Regions from separate parts of the Streptomyces sp. NPDC041191 genome, predicted to be linked through region 2. Evidence: riboswitches for the same ligand, from Rfam matches in the RefSeq annotation. Region 2 holds a riboswitch; each other region holds the start of a gene.
The links. A riboswitch is a leader RNA that binds a small molecule or an ion and turns the genes downstream of it on or off. The one in region 2 is predicted to bind cyclic di-AMP.
Positions count from the first base shown of each region.

Region 1: it holds a riboswitch for cyclic di-AMP, as region 2 does, so the genes downstream of both, ACZ6AQ_RS23715 (LysM peptidoglycan-binding domain-containing M23 family metallopeptidase) here and ACZ6AQ_RS26215 (LysM peptidoglycan-binding domain-containing protein) in region 2, are expected to answer to the same signal.
Region 3: it holds a riboswitch for cyclic di-AMP, as region 2 does, so the genes downstream of both, ACZ6AQ_RS21910 (M23 family metallopeptidase) here and ACZ6AQ_RS26215 (LysM peptidoglycan-binding domain-containing protein) in region 2, are expected to answer to the same signal.

Region 1 covers NZ_JBVIZC010000012.1:112,614-117,533, reverse strand. Annotated here, with positions in the region: gene ACZ6AQ_RS23730 (helix-turn-helix domain-containing protein) at 1-214, shown strand, start outside; gene ACZ6AQ_RS23725 (DUF6126 family protein) at 238-393, shown strand; gene ACZ6AQ_RS23720 (tyrosine-protein phosphatase) at 445-1,266, opposite strand; cyclic di-AMP (ydaO/yuaA leader) riboswitch at 1,654-1,815, shown strand; gene ACZ6AQ_RS23715 (LysM peptidoglycan-binding domain-containing M23 family metallopeptidase) at 1,818-2,777, shown strand; gene ACZ6AQ_RS23710 (SGNH/GDSL hydrolase family protein) at 2,938-3,750, shown strand; gene ACZ6AQ_RS23705 (STM4011 family radical SAM protein) at 3,737-4,597, opposite strand; gene ACZ6AQ_RS23700 (STM4012 family radical SAM protein) at 4,607-4,920, opposite strand, start outside.
Region 2 covers NZ_JBVIZC010000014.1:147,503-152,422, forward strand. Annotated here, with positions in the region: gene ACZ6AQ_RS26210 (phosphoribosyltransferase family protein) at 1-725, shown strand, start outside; gene ACZ6AQ_RS26215 (LysM peptidoglycan-binding domain-containing protein) at 709-1,632, opposite strand; cyclic di-AMP (ydaO/yuaA leader) riboswitch at 1,638-1,811, opposite strand; gene ACZ6AQ_RS26220 (DUF6197 family protein) at 2,195-2,824, shown strand; gene ACZ6AQ_RS26225 (DeoR/GlpR family DNA-binding transcription regulator) at 2,986-3,792, opposite strand; gene ACZ6AQ_RS26230 (SIS domain-containing protein) at 3,941-4,864, shown strand; gene ACZ6AQ_RS26235 (class II fructose-bisphosphate aldolase) at 4,907-4,920, shown strand, end outside.
Region 3 covers NZ_JBVIZC010000011.1:20,525-25,444, forward strand. Annotated here, with positions in the region: gene ACZ6AQ_RS21905 (PrsW family intramembrane metalloprotease) at 1-911, shown strand, start outside; gene ACZ6AQ_RS21910 (M23 family metallopeptidase) at 989-2,113, opposite strand; cyclic di-AMP (ydaO/yuaA leader) riboswitch at 2,125-2,270, opposite strand; gene ACZ6AQ_RS21915 (PP2C family protein-serine/threonine phosphatase) at 2,483-3,751, opposite strand; gene ACZ6AQ_RS21920 (MerR family transcriptional regulator) at 4,075-4,815, opposite strand.

The DNA of each region.
Region 1 (4,920 bases), on a different contig from region 2:
CGTCCTGGAGGGCCGGGTGCGGCTCGCGCTCGGGGAGGCGGTCCACGTCCTCGACCCCGGGGACGGCGCCCACTTCGACTCGCTCACCCCCCACCGGATCGGCGCCGCCACTCCCGGCGGGGCCGAGCTGCTCTTCGTCCACACCCTCCTGCAGAGCCCCGTCGCCGAGCTGTGCCTCGGCGACGGGACCCCGCACCGACGCCGCCCTTCGTGACGCATCCCAAGGAAAGGACTGACATGTCCGAGAAGTCCGCACCCGTCACCGGCGAGGAGCGCGGGGAAGGCAAGTTCCCCAAGGGCCTGGTGCTCCGCCTCTTCGCCTACCTGATCGCCGGTCACCTCTTCGCCGGCTTCCTCTACCTGCTCTTCATGCTGGGCGGGCAGAACCAGTAGGGCGGGGGCCCCGCGGCGGAACCGGCGGGGCGGGTGCCGCCCGGTCCCGGCCTACGCCTCCGTGAGCAGCCGCTCCCGCAGCCGTTCGCGCGTCTCCGGAGCCAGGCCCAGCCCCTCGGCGAGGTAGGCGTCCACCGAGCCCCAGGTCGTGTCGATCGTCTCGAAGGCGGCCCGCAGGTACTCCGCCCGCGCGTCGAAGAGCGGGCTCAGCAGCTCCATCACCTCGGGCCCCATGGCGTCCGGGGCGGTGGAGCCCCGGCGCACCTTGTAGCGGCGGTGCGGCTCGTTCGACTTCACGTAGTCGGCCTCGATCGCCGCCCGGTCGACCCCGACGGCGAGCAGGGTGATCGCGACGGCGAGCCCGGCGCGGTCCTTCCCCGCCGCGCAGTGCATGAGCGCCGGCACGCTCTCCTCCGCCATGGAGTGCAGGATCCGGCTGTGCTCCGCGGTCCGCTCGACCACCATCCGCCGGTACGAATCGGACATCCGGGCGGCCGCCCTGCCGTCACCGAGGACCTCCCGCAGCTGTGCGACCCCGCCGTCGCGCACCAGCCTCCAGAACTCCTTGCCGTCGGCCGGGTCGTTGAGCGGTATGTTCACGTTGCGCACGCCGGGCAGTTCGACGTCCGCGCCCTCGATCCGCCGGTCGGCCTCGTTGCGGAAGTCGAAGACGGTGTGCAGGCCCAGCGAGGCGAGGAAGGCGGCGTCGGCCTCGGTCGCGTGGGCCAGGTGACCGCTGCGGAAGAGGCGCCCGGGGCGGACGGCACGCCCGTCCGTCGTCGGCAGGCCGCCCACGTCCCGGAAGTTGCGGACCCCCGCAAGCTCGGGCTCGACGGCTTCGGCGGGCGGGACCTGCGGCAGCTGCTGCGTCACGGATGCTCCTGGGGTCGGCGTTCGGGTGTCCGGCGCGGGACGGGTTCCTGGGGCAATCATCCGGGCGGGAGGCGCGCGGCGCACCCCCTCGGACGGTAATGGGTGAACTGTCCGAATTAGGGCCTTGGTTATGACAAGCCCCGGTTGGGGCGAGATGGGGAAAGGCGCGTGAGCAGCGTCATAGAAGTGACGGATCGTGGCCGGGGGGACGACGTGATTTCCGTACGGCACAGGGAAATCGAAGGACCGTCATCCACGGAGGGTGACCGTGATCGCCTCGTGATGATCTAGCGCGGAATCCCCGGGACCGAAGAACGGCTTGTTCGCGCCGACTCCGCTCGTCTAGCGTCACCGTCAATCCGGTCGGACCGCCGAATCCTGCCACCGTCCGGAATTCCACCCATCCCATGCGTGGCAGGAGCGGGGGACCCAGGAAGTACGCCGGTCCCGTGACACAGGACGGCTCGGGGTGAAGTCGCGTGAGAACGCGGCCGGACATCTCCAGTCCGAACCCGACAGCTCACCTCGCAGGCGCCGGAGAGGAATTCGACATGCCCGCGAAGGGTAAGCACCGCCGCCCGAAGAACAACCTCCTCACCCGCGGATTCGCCGCCGCCGGTACGGGAGGCGCCGTCGTGGCCCTCCCGCTCATCGGCGCCACGGGGGCCCACGCCGCCGAGCAGGCCGCCCCGGCCGCCGCCCCCGCCCCGGCCGTCGTGGCCGCCGCCCAGGTGCGGGCCACCCCCGTGCAGGCCGTCCCCGCGAAGGCCGCCCAGGCCCCCGCGAAGGCCGCCCCGACGACGTACGCCGTCGTCCGCGGCGACTACCTGTCGAAGATCGCCGCCGACCACCACGTCACGGGCGGCTGGCAGAAGCTCTACGAGGACAACCGCCGGACCATCGGCGCGGACCCCTCCCTCATCATGCCCGGCATGAAGCTCACCGTCGGCGCCGAGGGCTCCGCCCCCACCGGCCCGAAGAGCGCCCCGGGCACCCGGAGTTCCGGCAAGGGCGACGACACCCCGCGCGCCTCCCGCGAGACCCGCCGCGCCGCCGCCCCGGCCGTCACCACCGCGGACGCGCCCGAGGGCCCGTCCGGCTCCTCCTCCGGCTGGGTCGCCCCCGTCACCGGCGGCTTCTCCACCCCGTACCGCGCCTCCGGCGCCATGTGGTCCTCCGGCTATCACACCGGTGTCGACTTCATCGCCTCCTCCGGCACCACCGTCCGCGCCGTCGGCGCCGGCACGGTCGTCTCCGCCGGCTGGAGCGGCTCGTACGGCAACGAGGTCGTCATCAAGCACGCGGACGGCAAGTACTCGCAGTACGCCCACCTCTCCTCCCTCGCGGTCTCGGCCGGCCAGTCCGTCACCGGCGGTCAGCAGATCGGCCTCTCCGGTTCCACCGGCAACTCCACCGGCCCGCACCTGCACTTCGAGATCCGCACCTCGCCGAGCTACGGCTCGGACATCGACCCGCTGGCCTATCTGCGCGGACACGGCGTCTCCGTCTGACGCGCACCGGCGAAACCCCTTTCCGGCGGCCCGGCACGAAAGTGCCGGGCCGCCGGCGTATTCCGTTTTGGCGGAATCTTTATCGGTGGCATATCTCACCCGTCGTCAACCCCTCCTTACGGTCGCGTAGGTCACACGCGAGAAGGAAGGATGGGCGCCCGTGGCAGACGATTCGAGATCAAGAGACAAGAACGCATTCGGGTCGTACACGGCGATCGGTGACAGCTTCACCGAGGGCGTCGGAGACCCCGGCCCCAACGGGACGTACGTCGGCTGGGCGGACCGCTTCGCGGTCCTGCTCGCCGACCGGTTGCCGGAGCAGGACACCTTCCGCTACGCCAACCTGGCCGTACGCGGGCGGCTCCTCGACCAGATCGTGGCGGAACAGGTCCCCCGGGCGAAGGAACTCGCCCCCGACCTGGTGACCTTCTGCGCGGGCGGCAACGACATCATCCGTCCCGGCAGCGACCCCGACCACGTGGCCGAGCGCTTCGAGCGCGCCGTCGCCGACCTGACCTCCGCCGTGGGAACCGTCATGGTGACCACCGGCTTCGACACCCGCGACGTCCCCGTGCTCCGGCACCTGCGCGGCAAGATCGCCACCTACACCGCGCACGTCCGCGCCATCGCGGACCGCCACGGCTGCCCCGTCCTCGACCTGTGGTCCCTGAGGTCCGTCCAGGACCGGCGGGCCTGGGACGGCGACCGCCTGCACCTCTCGCCCGAGGGACACACCCGGGTCGCCCTGCGCGCCGCCCAGGTCCTCGGCATCCCGGTGCCCGCCGACCCCGACCAGGCGTGGCCGCCGGTCCCGCCGCGCGGCACGCTCGAAGTGCGCCGCGACGACATCCAGTGGGCGAGGGAGCACCTCGTCCCCTGGATCGGGCGCCGGCTGCGCGGCGAGAGCTCCGGGGACCGCGTCGCGGCCAAGCGCCCCGACCTGATGCCCCTGGGAGACCTCATCTCCCTGTAGCGGGCGGCACGGCGGGGATCCGTTCCAGGACCCCGCCGGCGAACACGTCGTACAGCGGCAGCGTCTCCAGGTGGACGTAGCCGATGTGGCAGTCGCAGACGGCGAGGGGGCAGGCGCGGGGGCGCAGGGCGGCGCGGTACGAACCGTCGTACAGGTTCCCCAGCTCCGCCCTGACGAAGTGGCAGCGCCGCACCGTCCCCCCGCCGTCCACCGAGATCACCGACTCGCCGGTACGGCACGGCAGCCCCGCCGAACGGTGCGGATGCCGGCTGTACGGGAAGAGCGGGTCGAGCTCCGTCCACCGCGCGGCCTCCGCGTCGGTGTACGCGTGCCCCTCGGCCGCGTTCACCCACAGGTACACGTGCGGCGGCAGCGCCTCCCGCAGCCGCCGCGCCTCCTCCAGGTGCGCGGGGAGACCGACCACGCCCACGCTGAACCGGACGCCCCGCTCCGCCAGGTCGCGGCACTTGGCGAGGAAGCGCTCGTACGGCGTCTGCCCGGGGTGGTACGTGCACCAGAGCGCCACGCCCTCCCGGTCCGCGTCGGCCAGCCAGTCGGTCCGGCAGCTCAGATTGGTCTGGATCGCCACCCGCTCGACGTGCGGCAGCCGCGACAGCTCCACGAGCGCCCGCCGGTACCAGGACCGCACCAGGCCCTCGCCCCACGGCGTGAACAGGATCCGCAGCCGGTCACCGGTCTGCGCGGCGGCCCACCCGGTGAACCGTTCGAGCGCCGCCCGGTCCGCGCGCAGCTGCTCCCGGCTGTCCCGGCGCTTGGCGAAGGGACAGTACGGGCAGTCGTAGTCGCAGGAGGAGAGCGGCCCCCGGTAGAGCAGCGTCAGGTCCACGGCCGCCCCCTACTTCGGCTCGTACGCGGCCATCGCGGCCCGTACCCCGGGGGAGAACAGCTCGGGGCCGAGCCCGTCCGAGTACGCCAGGCCCTCCGGCGAGAGCCGCAGCAGCCCCTCCGGAGCCTCCCCGTCCAGCCAGCCGAGCGCCTCGAACCGGGCCAGCTCGCCGGGGAAGTCCGCGAACGGCGAGGACCCGAACCGCTCCTCGTACCCGGCGAGCGGCATGCCCTCCGCCTGGAGCAGCGACTGGAGCAGGTGACGGCGCCGGGCCTCCCCGGCGTCGACCCACCGGCCCACCTCGGCGCGCGAGAAGTCCCCGG
Region 2 (4,920 bases):
TCGCCTGCCTGGACCGGAGCCGGACCGCGCACGGGCACGGCGTCCGGGGCGCGGAGGTCCGCGCCCCCGCCCCGGGACAGGCGGAGGTGCGGATACCGGTCGGGGGAACCGCTCTCGCCGGTCGTCTCGCCGTACCCGAAGGGGCCGTCGGCGTCGTCCTGTTCGCCCACGGCAGCGGCAGCGGTCGCCACAGCCCGCGGAACGGGGCCGTCGCCGAGGCGCTCGGCGGGGCCGGTCTGGGGACCCTCCTGTTCGACCTGCTGACCGAGGAGGAGTCGGCCGACCGGGCACGGGTCTTCGACACCGCGCTCCTCGCCGGCCGGCTCACCGGGGCCACGGACTGGCTGGCCGGACGGCTCGGCGCGGAGTTCCCGCTCGGCTACTTCGGCGCGAGTACGGGAGCGGCGGCCGCGTTGCGGGCGGCGGCGGCCCCCGGGTCGACCGTCGGCGCCGTCGTCTCGCGCGGTGGCCGGCCGGACCTGGCCGCCGACCACCTGGGCCGGGTGCGGGCCCCGACCCTCCTGGTGGTGGGCGGCGAGGACCCGCTGGTCCTGGACCTCAACCGGCGGGCCCGGTCCCTGCTGCGCTGCGAGAACCGGCTGGCCGTCGTGGAGGGCGCCACCCACCTCTTCGAGGAGCCCGGTGCCCTGGAGGAGGTGGCGGAGCTCGCCGCCTCCTGGTTCACCGGGCACTTCCGCGCACGGGAGGTCAGTACGCCCCGTTGACGTTGTCGATGGAGCCGTAGCGGTCGGCCGCGTAGTTGCAGGCGGCGGTGATGTTGGCGACCGGGTCGTACAGGTCCATGGCCGTGCCCGGCACGTGGTAGGCGAGGAAGGTCGGCTCGATGACCTGGAGGAGGCCCTTCGAGGGGGTGCCGTTGACGGCGTTGATGTCCCAGTTGTTGATGGCCAGCGGGTTTCCGGAGGACTCCCGCATGACGTTGCGGTGGATTCCCTCGTAGGAGCCGGGGATGCCGTGCCGGGCCATGACGTCCAGCGACTCGCGGATCCAGCCGTCGAGGTTGTCGGCGTAGCCGGTGGCAGCAGCCGCCTGAACCCGGGCGGGGACGGCGCGGGCGACGGCGGGGGTGGCCGCGGCGCCGGAGGCGCCCGTGCCGGTGGCGACGGCCGGGGTGGCCGTGCGGCGCTCGGAAGGCTTCGCCCGTTCGGCCGAAGAGGAATTCTTCGCCTTCGGGGCGGCCTTCGTCCCGGTCCCGCTCCCGGTCTCCGCCTGCCCGGGGGCGATCTTCGCGGAATTCCGATGAATCGTCAGTTCCAGGCCGGGGTGAATGAGTGACGGATTGTCACCCACGACGCTCCGGTTGGCGCGGTAAAGGCTCTTCCAGCCCCCCTGAATTCCCTTCTTGCGGGCGATCAGGGAAAGCGAGTCACCGCTCGTGACGGTGTAGGTGCGCGTGGCGGCCGGGGCGGCCGGAGTGGTGGCGGTCGCCGGTGCGGCGGGGGCGGTGAACACCGTGGCCGCGATGTCCGGCGTTCCGGTGGCGGGCGTGGCGCCGGCCGTGGCGGGCACGATCAGCGGCAGGGTCAGAGCGGCCCCACCTGTACCGATCAGGGCCATACCACGGGAGATGTGGATGCGGCGGGGGCGGCGGTGCTTGCCGTGTGCGGGCATGACGGATTCCTCTCCGGCGCCTGCGGGGTGAGCTGTCGGGTTCGGACGGGAGATGTCCGGCCGCGAGCACGCGGCTTCACCCCGAGCCGTTCCGGATTCCGGACCGGCGTATTCGTGGGTCCCCCGCTCCTGCCGTCGGGTGAAAAGGGAAGGTTCCCGAGCGGCGGCAGGATTAGGCGTTCCGCTCGAATGGAGGTGACCGTAGGCCAGCAATGCGACGAATAACAAGAGGATCAATGCGGCGCTCTTCGGTAAAGGATCTCCGCATTCGTTCCGGTCAAGATCGACCGGATGGCGGGGGCGCCGAATCTCCTTGTGCGGCAAGGGTCCGGGGAGGGGCGCGGCAGATCGTGGGACCCGGGGAGTGAGTCGCGTCACCCGAACGACTATGTCCTATATGCGCCGTGTTTCCCTTGTTCGGCGTAAAGGGGATGAAAGTTCCCGAGGGGGTATTCATTCATCGAATGACTGCTTTATCTGCATTCCATGACACGTGCTGCCATAGCTGGCAAAGCGGACATTTCTCCTGGAGGATGGAAGGCCCGACCCAGGAGCCGCCCCGATGTCCCCCTCCGCCCCCTCGCCCGGCCCTGCCCCCCTGACCTGCCCCGACGCCCTCGACCGCGAGGCGGCCGCCCTTTACGAGACCGCCGTCTGGCAGCGGATCGTCACCGACTGGACGACGGGGGAACCGCCCGCGTCGGCTCCGTCGCGGGAGCGGAGCTGGCGGGACCTGCTCAGCGTGCCGGTGGACCGGCTCGTGGCCGACGCGCTCGACGCGTTGCCCGCGCCCCTCCCCGCCGAGCGCCGCCTCCCCGGACGGCTCGGGGCCGTGCTGCCGGACCGCCTGCACGCCTGGCGCCGCATCGGCCGGGCCGAGCTGCGCCCCTCGGTCCACCTCGGCTACGCGCGCCTCGTCCTGACGGAGTGGGGCTGGCAGAACGCCCCGTACAAACTGCGGAACAGGCGCGGGGCCCGGTGCGTCTGCGGGGCCCTCCTCGCCGCCCACCGCCTCGGCTACGGCGGTGCGGACACCATGAACGAGGCCGCCGCCTGGATCATGACCGAACTCCGGTCGCGGGGATGGCGGGACCTCATCGGCCCGTGGAACCGCGCCCCCGGCCGTACGGCCGCCGACGCCGTGGCCCTCCTCGACGCCACGATCCGGCGGGCCGCGCACGCCGGCCGCTGACGCCGCCGTCCGGACGCCGGAGCGGCAGGGCGGGGGAGGGGCACCCCGGACGTGCTGACGTGCTGACGTGCGGACGTGCGGCGACCGCCGGGTCGGCCCCCGGAGCCCGGGGGTTCCGGGCCGGGTGCCGGTCCCGCCGCGCGCCGACGGGTGCGGCGGGATCAGGCGGTGAGGACCTTCACCCCGGCCTCGGTGAGCCGGGAGACCGCCTCCGGGGCGATGTCGGTGTCCGTCACCAGCACGTCGATCCGCTCCAGACCGCAGATCCGCGCGAACGCCCGGCGTCCCAGCTTCGAGGAGTCGGTGACCACGACGACCCGGCTGGCCCGCTCCACGAAGAGCCTGCTGATGCTCGCCTCGTCCTCGTGGTGCGCCATCGCGCCCAGTTCGGCACCGATCCCGTCGACGCCGAGGACCACCACGTCGAGCACGACCTCGTCGAGCACCCCGGCCGCCAGCGGGCCGACCAGCTCGTAGGTCTGCGGGCGCGCGACACCGCCCGTGGCGACGATCTTGATCTGGGGGCGCACCGCCAGCTCGCCCGCGATGTTGAGCGCGTTGGTGACCACGGTCAGGGCCGGTCCGGCGGACCCCGCCGATCCCGGGGCCTCGTCGCGTCCGCCCGCGCATCGCAGTGCCAGCGCCCGCGCCACCTCCGTCGTCGTCGTGCCGCCGTTGAGCCCGACCACCTCGCCGGGGGCGACCAGGCCGGCCGCCGCCTCCGCGATCCGCTTCTTCTCCGGTGCGCGGCGCGCCGACTTGTACCGCAGGGGAAGTTCGTACGACACGCCGTGCGCGACCGCGCCGCCCCGCGTCCGTGCCAGGAGTCGCTGCCCGGCCAGCTCGTCGAGGTCCCGGCGGATCGTGGCCGCCGAGACGTCGAGGGCGGCCGCGGCCTCCTCCACCTCGACCTTCCCCGAGACCGCCAGTAGTTCGAGGAGCGCGTTCCACCGCTCGTGCTTGGACATGGGTCCCTCCCTCCCGGTCGTGCGAGCGTCCGATTCTAGCCGCCGGGGCGTGAAAGTTCTGGAAGAAATGTGCTCGCTTCTGCTTGAATGATGAGAGCTTCGCGCATCTTCTTTCAAAAACTCGCAGCACTTCTGCAAGGAGACCGGCATGAGCACCACCCGCACCGCCCTGGAGATCGACTCCCAGCCGGCGACCTGGCGACAGGCGGCCCGCACCCTGCCCCAGCACACCGCCGCCCTTCCCCGGCGGGGCGAACGGGTCGCGGTGATCGGCTGCGGCACCTCCTGGTTCATGGCCCTGGCCTACGCCGAACTGCGCGAGACCGGCGGCCACGGCGAGACCGACGCCTTCGCGGCCTCCGAGTTCCCCCACGGCCGTCACTACGACCGGGTCGTGGCGATCACCCGGTCCGGCACCACCAGCGAGGTGCTCGCCGTCCTCTCCCGGCTGCGCGGCACCGTGCCCACGGGCGCGATCACGGCGGACCCCGCCACCCCGGTGATGGACCTCGCCGACGAGGTCGCCGTCCTGGACTTCGCGGACGAGGAGTCGGTCGTCCAGACCCGGTTCGCCACCACCGCGCTCGCCCTCTTCCGCGCCCACCTGGAGGCCGAGGACGCCCTCCCCGAGGGGGTGGCCACCGTCGAGGAGGCCGCCCGCGACGCCGAGCGGGCGCTCGCCGCCCCGCTGGACGAGAACGTCCGCACGGCCGAGCAGTTCACCTTCCTCGGCTCCGGCTGGACCTACGGACTCGCCCTGGAGGCCGGCCTGAAGATGCGCGAGGCGGCGGGCGCGTGGACGGAGGCGTACCCGGCGATGGAGTACCGCCACGGCCCGATCAGCATCACCGGCCCCGGCCGGGTCGCCTGGGGCTTCGGCACCCTTCCCGCCGGGCTCGCGGAAGACGTGCGGAAGGTCGGCGGCGTCCTCTCCGAGAGCGACCTCGACCCGCTCGCGGACCTCGTCCGGGCCCAGCGGCTCGCCGTCGCCGTCGCCGAGGCGCGCGGCCTGAACCCGGACACCCCCCGCAACCTGACCCGCTCCGTGGTCCTCTCCGGCGTCCATGCCTGAGCCCCGCCCCACCGCCGAACGCAGCCCGGGAGAAGAGGAACCATGCCGCTGACGCC
Region 3 (4,920 bases), on a different contig from region 2:
ACCCGGACTCGGCGCACAGCCTCGGCGCCACGGTCGTCGCGCCCGTGGTGGAGGAGAGCGCGAAGGCCGCCGCGGTCCTGCTGCTCTTCCTCTTCCGCCGCCGGAACTTCCACGGCCTCGTCGACGGCGTGGTGATCGCCGGCTTCACCGCGACCGGCTTCGCCTTCACCGAGAACATCCTCTACCTCGGCAACGCCTTCGGGGAGGACCAGGAGTTCGGCGCCCCCGGCATCGGCGTCACGACCGTCGGCACCTTCTTCGCACGGGCCGTGATGTCGCCGTTCGCGCACCCGCTGTTCACCGTGTTCACCGGCCTCGGTTTCGGATTCGCCGCGCTCGCCCCGCGCGGCAGGCGGCTCCGCCGCGTCCTGCTGCCCCTGGCCGGGCTGCTTCTCGCCATGGGCATGCACGCCGCCTGGAACGGTTCGGTCACCTTCGGAGGCCCCCTGGCCTTCCTCGCGGTCTACGGAGCGTTCATGATGCCCGCCTTCGGACTGCTGACCTGGCTCGCGGTGTGGAGCAGGCAGCGGGAGCTGCGGACGATAGCCGGGGAGCTGCCGGCGTACGCGGCGGCCGGCTGGCTCTCCCCCGCCGAACCGCTCGCGCTCTCCTCGATGCGGGCCCGCCGGGCGGCCCGTGCCGTCGCCGCCCGGACGTACGGCGAGCGGGCCGCCCGGACCGTCGGCGAGTACGAGTCCTTCGCGACGACCCTCGCGTTCCTGCGCGACCGGGCCCGGCGCGGCACGGCCGGGCCCGACTTCGCGGCCCGCGAGCAGGAACTGCTCCACCACCTGTGGCAGCGCCGCGCGATCGCCTCGCCCGCGCTGACGTACGCGGCCCGGGCGACGGGACGGGTGTGGGCGCCGCCGCAGTACCTGGACTACGGCGACTACAACCCGTACCGGAGGTAGTACGCCGGGAACTCCGGGCCCGACGGGGCCCGGGTTCCCGGGTCCTCGGGTCCTCGGGTCCCCGGGCCTCCGGGTCCTCAGACCGTGAGGCCCTTCGAGCGCAGCCACGCGCCCGGGTCGACGCCGTCGCCACCGCCGGGGTGCACCTCCAGGTGGAGGTGGGCGCCGGAGACGTTGCCGGTGGCGCCGACGCGGCCGATGGTCTCGCCGGTGGACACGGTCTGGCCCGCGCCGACCGTCATGGACGAGAGGTGGCAGTACCAGACCTCGGTGCCGTCCTCCAGCTCCAGGACGATCCGGTAGCCGTAGGAACCGGACCAGGCGGCCGACTTCACCGTGGCGCCGTGCACCGCCTTGAGCGGGGTGCCGGCGGAGGCCGCGAAGTCGAGGCCCGTGTGGTGGCCGGAGGACCACATCGAACCGGACTGCATGTAGGTGGCGGTGATGGAGTACGAGGAGAGGGGGAGCGAGTAGCTCGCGGCGAGTTCGGCGAGGCGCTCGGCCTCGGCCTTCGCCCTGGCGGCGGCCTCCGCCTTCGCCTTGGCCTCCGCCTCGGCCTTCGCCCGCGCCTCGGCGGCCGCCTTCTCCGCCGCGTCCGCCTTGGCCTTCGCCTCCGCCGCGGCCTTCTCGGCCGCCGCCTTCTCCGCCGCGGCCCTCTCGGCCGCGTCGGCGGACGCCTGCTGCTGCTCGGCCTGCTGGAGGATGCGGGTGCGCAGGGCCTCACCCGCGTCGGTGGCGCTCGGGACGTCGGCCTTCAGGGAGGCCCGCGTGACCTGCCCGGCCCCGCCGGTCCGCCCGTCGGCGCCGGTGGTGTACGCGGTGGAGGTCAGCGGGTTCGGGTTGACGCGGTCCTCGGCGACCGCCTCCCGCTCCTCCTCGGGCAGGAGGGAGCCGATGCCGGGCAGGTCGTGGGCGTCCGGCAGGTCGAGGTCCGGGAGGTCCGGGAGCGAGATGGCCACCGGGGGCTTGTCCTGCGCGGTGGCGAGGCCGCCCGCGCCGACGGCCGCGATGACGCCGACGCCGAGGACGGTGGAGGAACGGGCGAAGGGGGAGCGCTGCTTGACGACCCGGTGCCGGCCGGAACGGCTCCGGTCGCGGAGGGAGTCCTCGGTGGGATTCCACTCGGTGTCAGGGTCGGAGGGAGCCGCACCACCACCGAAGGCGTCGAAGGGGGCTTCGGGGGCAGGGGGGTTGGACGCCACGGAGGCGCACTCCTTTCCTTCCTTCTCGCCTACCGGGTTAGCTGACGGGTTCGGAGCAGGAAGGTCTCCTACGGGCGCGCCGCACGGGTGCGACGGGCTCGATTCACCCCAAATGGTGGTTCCCCGGTTCCCTTGCGGGATTCGGCGCACGCGCACGGTGCCGTCTCTTGCGACGGCGGGGACGACCGCGCTGCGTTATCGAACGTTAATAGACAGGGGGTCCCGTTTCCAAGCCGTTCCCCTTGATCATTCATTGAATTGGCAGGAACTGTCCCGACTTGACCCCCCTTCACCAGGGCACGGCGCGAGACCCCCAAACCCTTCGCGATCTGACGTTTTGTCAATCGTTATCCCCGTGACACCTCTCGACTACGGGTGGTGACCGTCCCGGTGCAGCACCTGCATCGTCCGTCGCCGCTCCCGCCGCCCCTCCTCGGGCCGGCTCAGCGCGAGCAGGGCCATGTCGTCCGTCGCCCCGCCGCCCGTGTGGAGGCGTACGTCGTCCACGAGCGCGTCGAGGAGTTCCTCGGGCCCCGGGAAGATCCGTCCGGCCAGCCGTGCCACCGGGTCGTAGAAGACCCCGGCCGCGTTCCGCGCCTCCGAGAGGCCGTCGGTGTAGAAGAGCAGCGTCGTGCCCGGCGGGTAGGGGCGCGCCTCGGCCCGGTCCGGCCACGACGCCAGGTCCCCCATGCCGAGCGGCAGCGCCGGCCGGCCCGGTTCCACCGGTTCGACCCGGCCGTCCCCGTGCAGCACCAGCGGGGGCGGGTGCCCCCGGTTGACGACCCGTACGAAACCGTCGAAGGCTCCGTTGCCGTCGGCGCGCGGGATCTCGGCCAGGACGGCGGTGGTGAATCCCTCGAAGGCGTCCAGGCCCTCCCGCCGGGTGCCCTCCCGGGTCAGCGCCCGTTCGAGCCGCTGCGCCACGTCCTCCAGGGACCGCTCCTGCTCGGCCGCCTCCCGGAAGGCCCCGATGACGACGGCGACGGCCTCGACCGCCTCCATCCCCTTGCCCCGCACGTCCCCGACCACGAGCCGCACCCCGTAGGGGGTGTCCTGTACGGCGAAGAGGTCGCCACCGACGAACGCGTCCGCCTGCGCCGCCTCGTAGCGGGCGGCGCACCAGAGCCCGCCGATCCGCTCGGGGGGCGTCGGCAGCACCGCCTTCTGCGCGTTCTCCGCGATGACCCGGGCCGACGCGAGCCGTTCGCCGCTGCGGCGCACCACCCGGTTGATGAAGAGGGCGAGTCCGGAGACGGTGAACACGGTCAGGGTCTCGGCGACGGCCGGGGCACGGGTCACGTCGTTGTTGCCGAGGTAGAGCCCGACCGAGGCGAGAACGGCGGTAATCCCGGTGAGAAGGGTCGTGAGCAGGGAGAAGAAGGGCGCGGCGACCAGCGGGGCGGCGGCGAGCATCGGGGAGGCGGTGTACGGGGCGGGGGTCGCCAGGTCGAAGGCGACACCGCCCGCGATGATCAGCGGCGGCAGCAGGCGGATGAACCACCGGGCACCGCCGTACGCGGGTACGCCCCCGCCGGCCCGCCGGGAACGACCGGGCGCGGCGCTCCCTCCGGCGTCCCGCCGGGTACGGCCCTCGGCGTCCCGCCGCCCGCGGTCCGCCGATCCTAGGGGGTGCCCCACCTGAACTCTCCTGCCCGGTCCGACCGCCCGCGGCCCCGCACCGCGCCCTCCCAGGGTGGCCGCCGCGCCGGGGAACGGCGACTCCCGTACGGCCGAGTGGCGTACCGGGACACCGGGGCGGGAAGCGGAGTACGGGATCGGCCGGGGGCCGGGGGGCGGCCCGTACGGGTCTTCCGGTACAGGCCGTCCGGTACAGGCCGTCCGGTACGGGCCGTCCGGTACAGGCCGTCCGGTACAGGCCGTCCGGTACAGGCCGTCCGGTACAGGCCGTCCGGTACAGGCCGTCCGGTACAGGCCGTCCGGTACAGGCCGTCCGGCCAGAACTACATGTTCCGTTCGGCGTAGATCTCCATCGCGTCCCGGACGAGCACGGCGGTGCCCTCGCCGTGCTTGTCGTAGTTCTCCGCGAAGCGGGGGTCGTCGACGTACATCCGGCCGAGGCCGATCACGTACTCCCTGGTCGGCGTCGTGGTGGCCGACAGCCAGGCGATCTGGCGCCGCACGACGGCCTGCACCTCGTCGCTGCCGGCCGCCAGGCCCTCCCGCGCCGCCTTCCCGAAGTCACGGGCGATGGCGGCCTGCTCGTCCATGAACGCCCGCCTCCCCTCGGCGTCGAGCGAGCGCCACCAGCGGTCGCCGTTCTCGTACGCCTCCCGGCCCCAGCGCCGGGTGACCTCCTCCTCGTACCGCGTGTGATCGAAACCGTCGAACACTTCTTCGGCCATGAGCTCTTCTCCGTTCTCGGTCTTGCGGAGGGTGGTCCGCACCGACGCGATCTGCCGGGCGAGGCGCTCGCGCTCCTGCTCCAGAAGGGCGAGGTGGGCGCGCAGGGCGGCGGACGTGTCCCGCTGTCCCTCGAGGACCTCGGCGATGGCGGGCAGCGAGAGCCCCAGCTCGCGCAGCAGCAGAATCCGCTGCAGCCGCACGAGCGCCGCCTGGTCGTAGTACCGGTAACCGTTCGCGCCGATCCGGCTCGGTTCCAGCAGCCCGCACTCTCCGTAGTACCTGAGGGTGCGGCTGGTGGTGCCGGCCTTCTTGGCGATCTCCTGGATCGACCACTCCATGCCGAGAACGCTAGATCTTGACGCAACGTCAAGGTCAAGCGGAACGCGCGACCGCGCGCCGACACGACGAAGGCCCGAATCCTCAAGGATTCGGGCCTTCGTTGC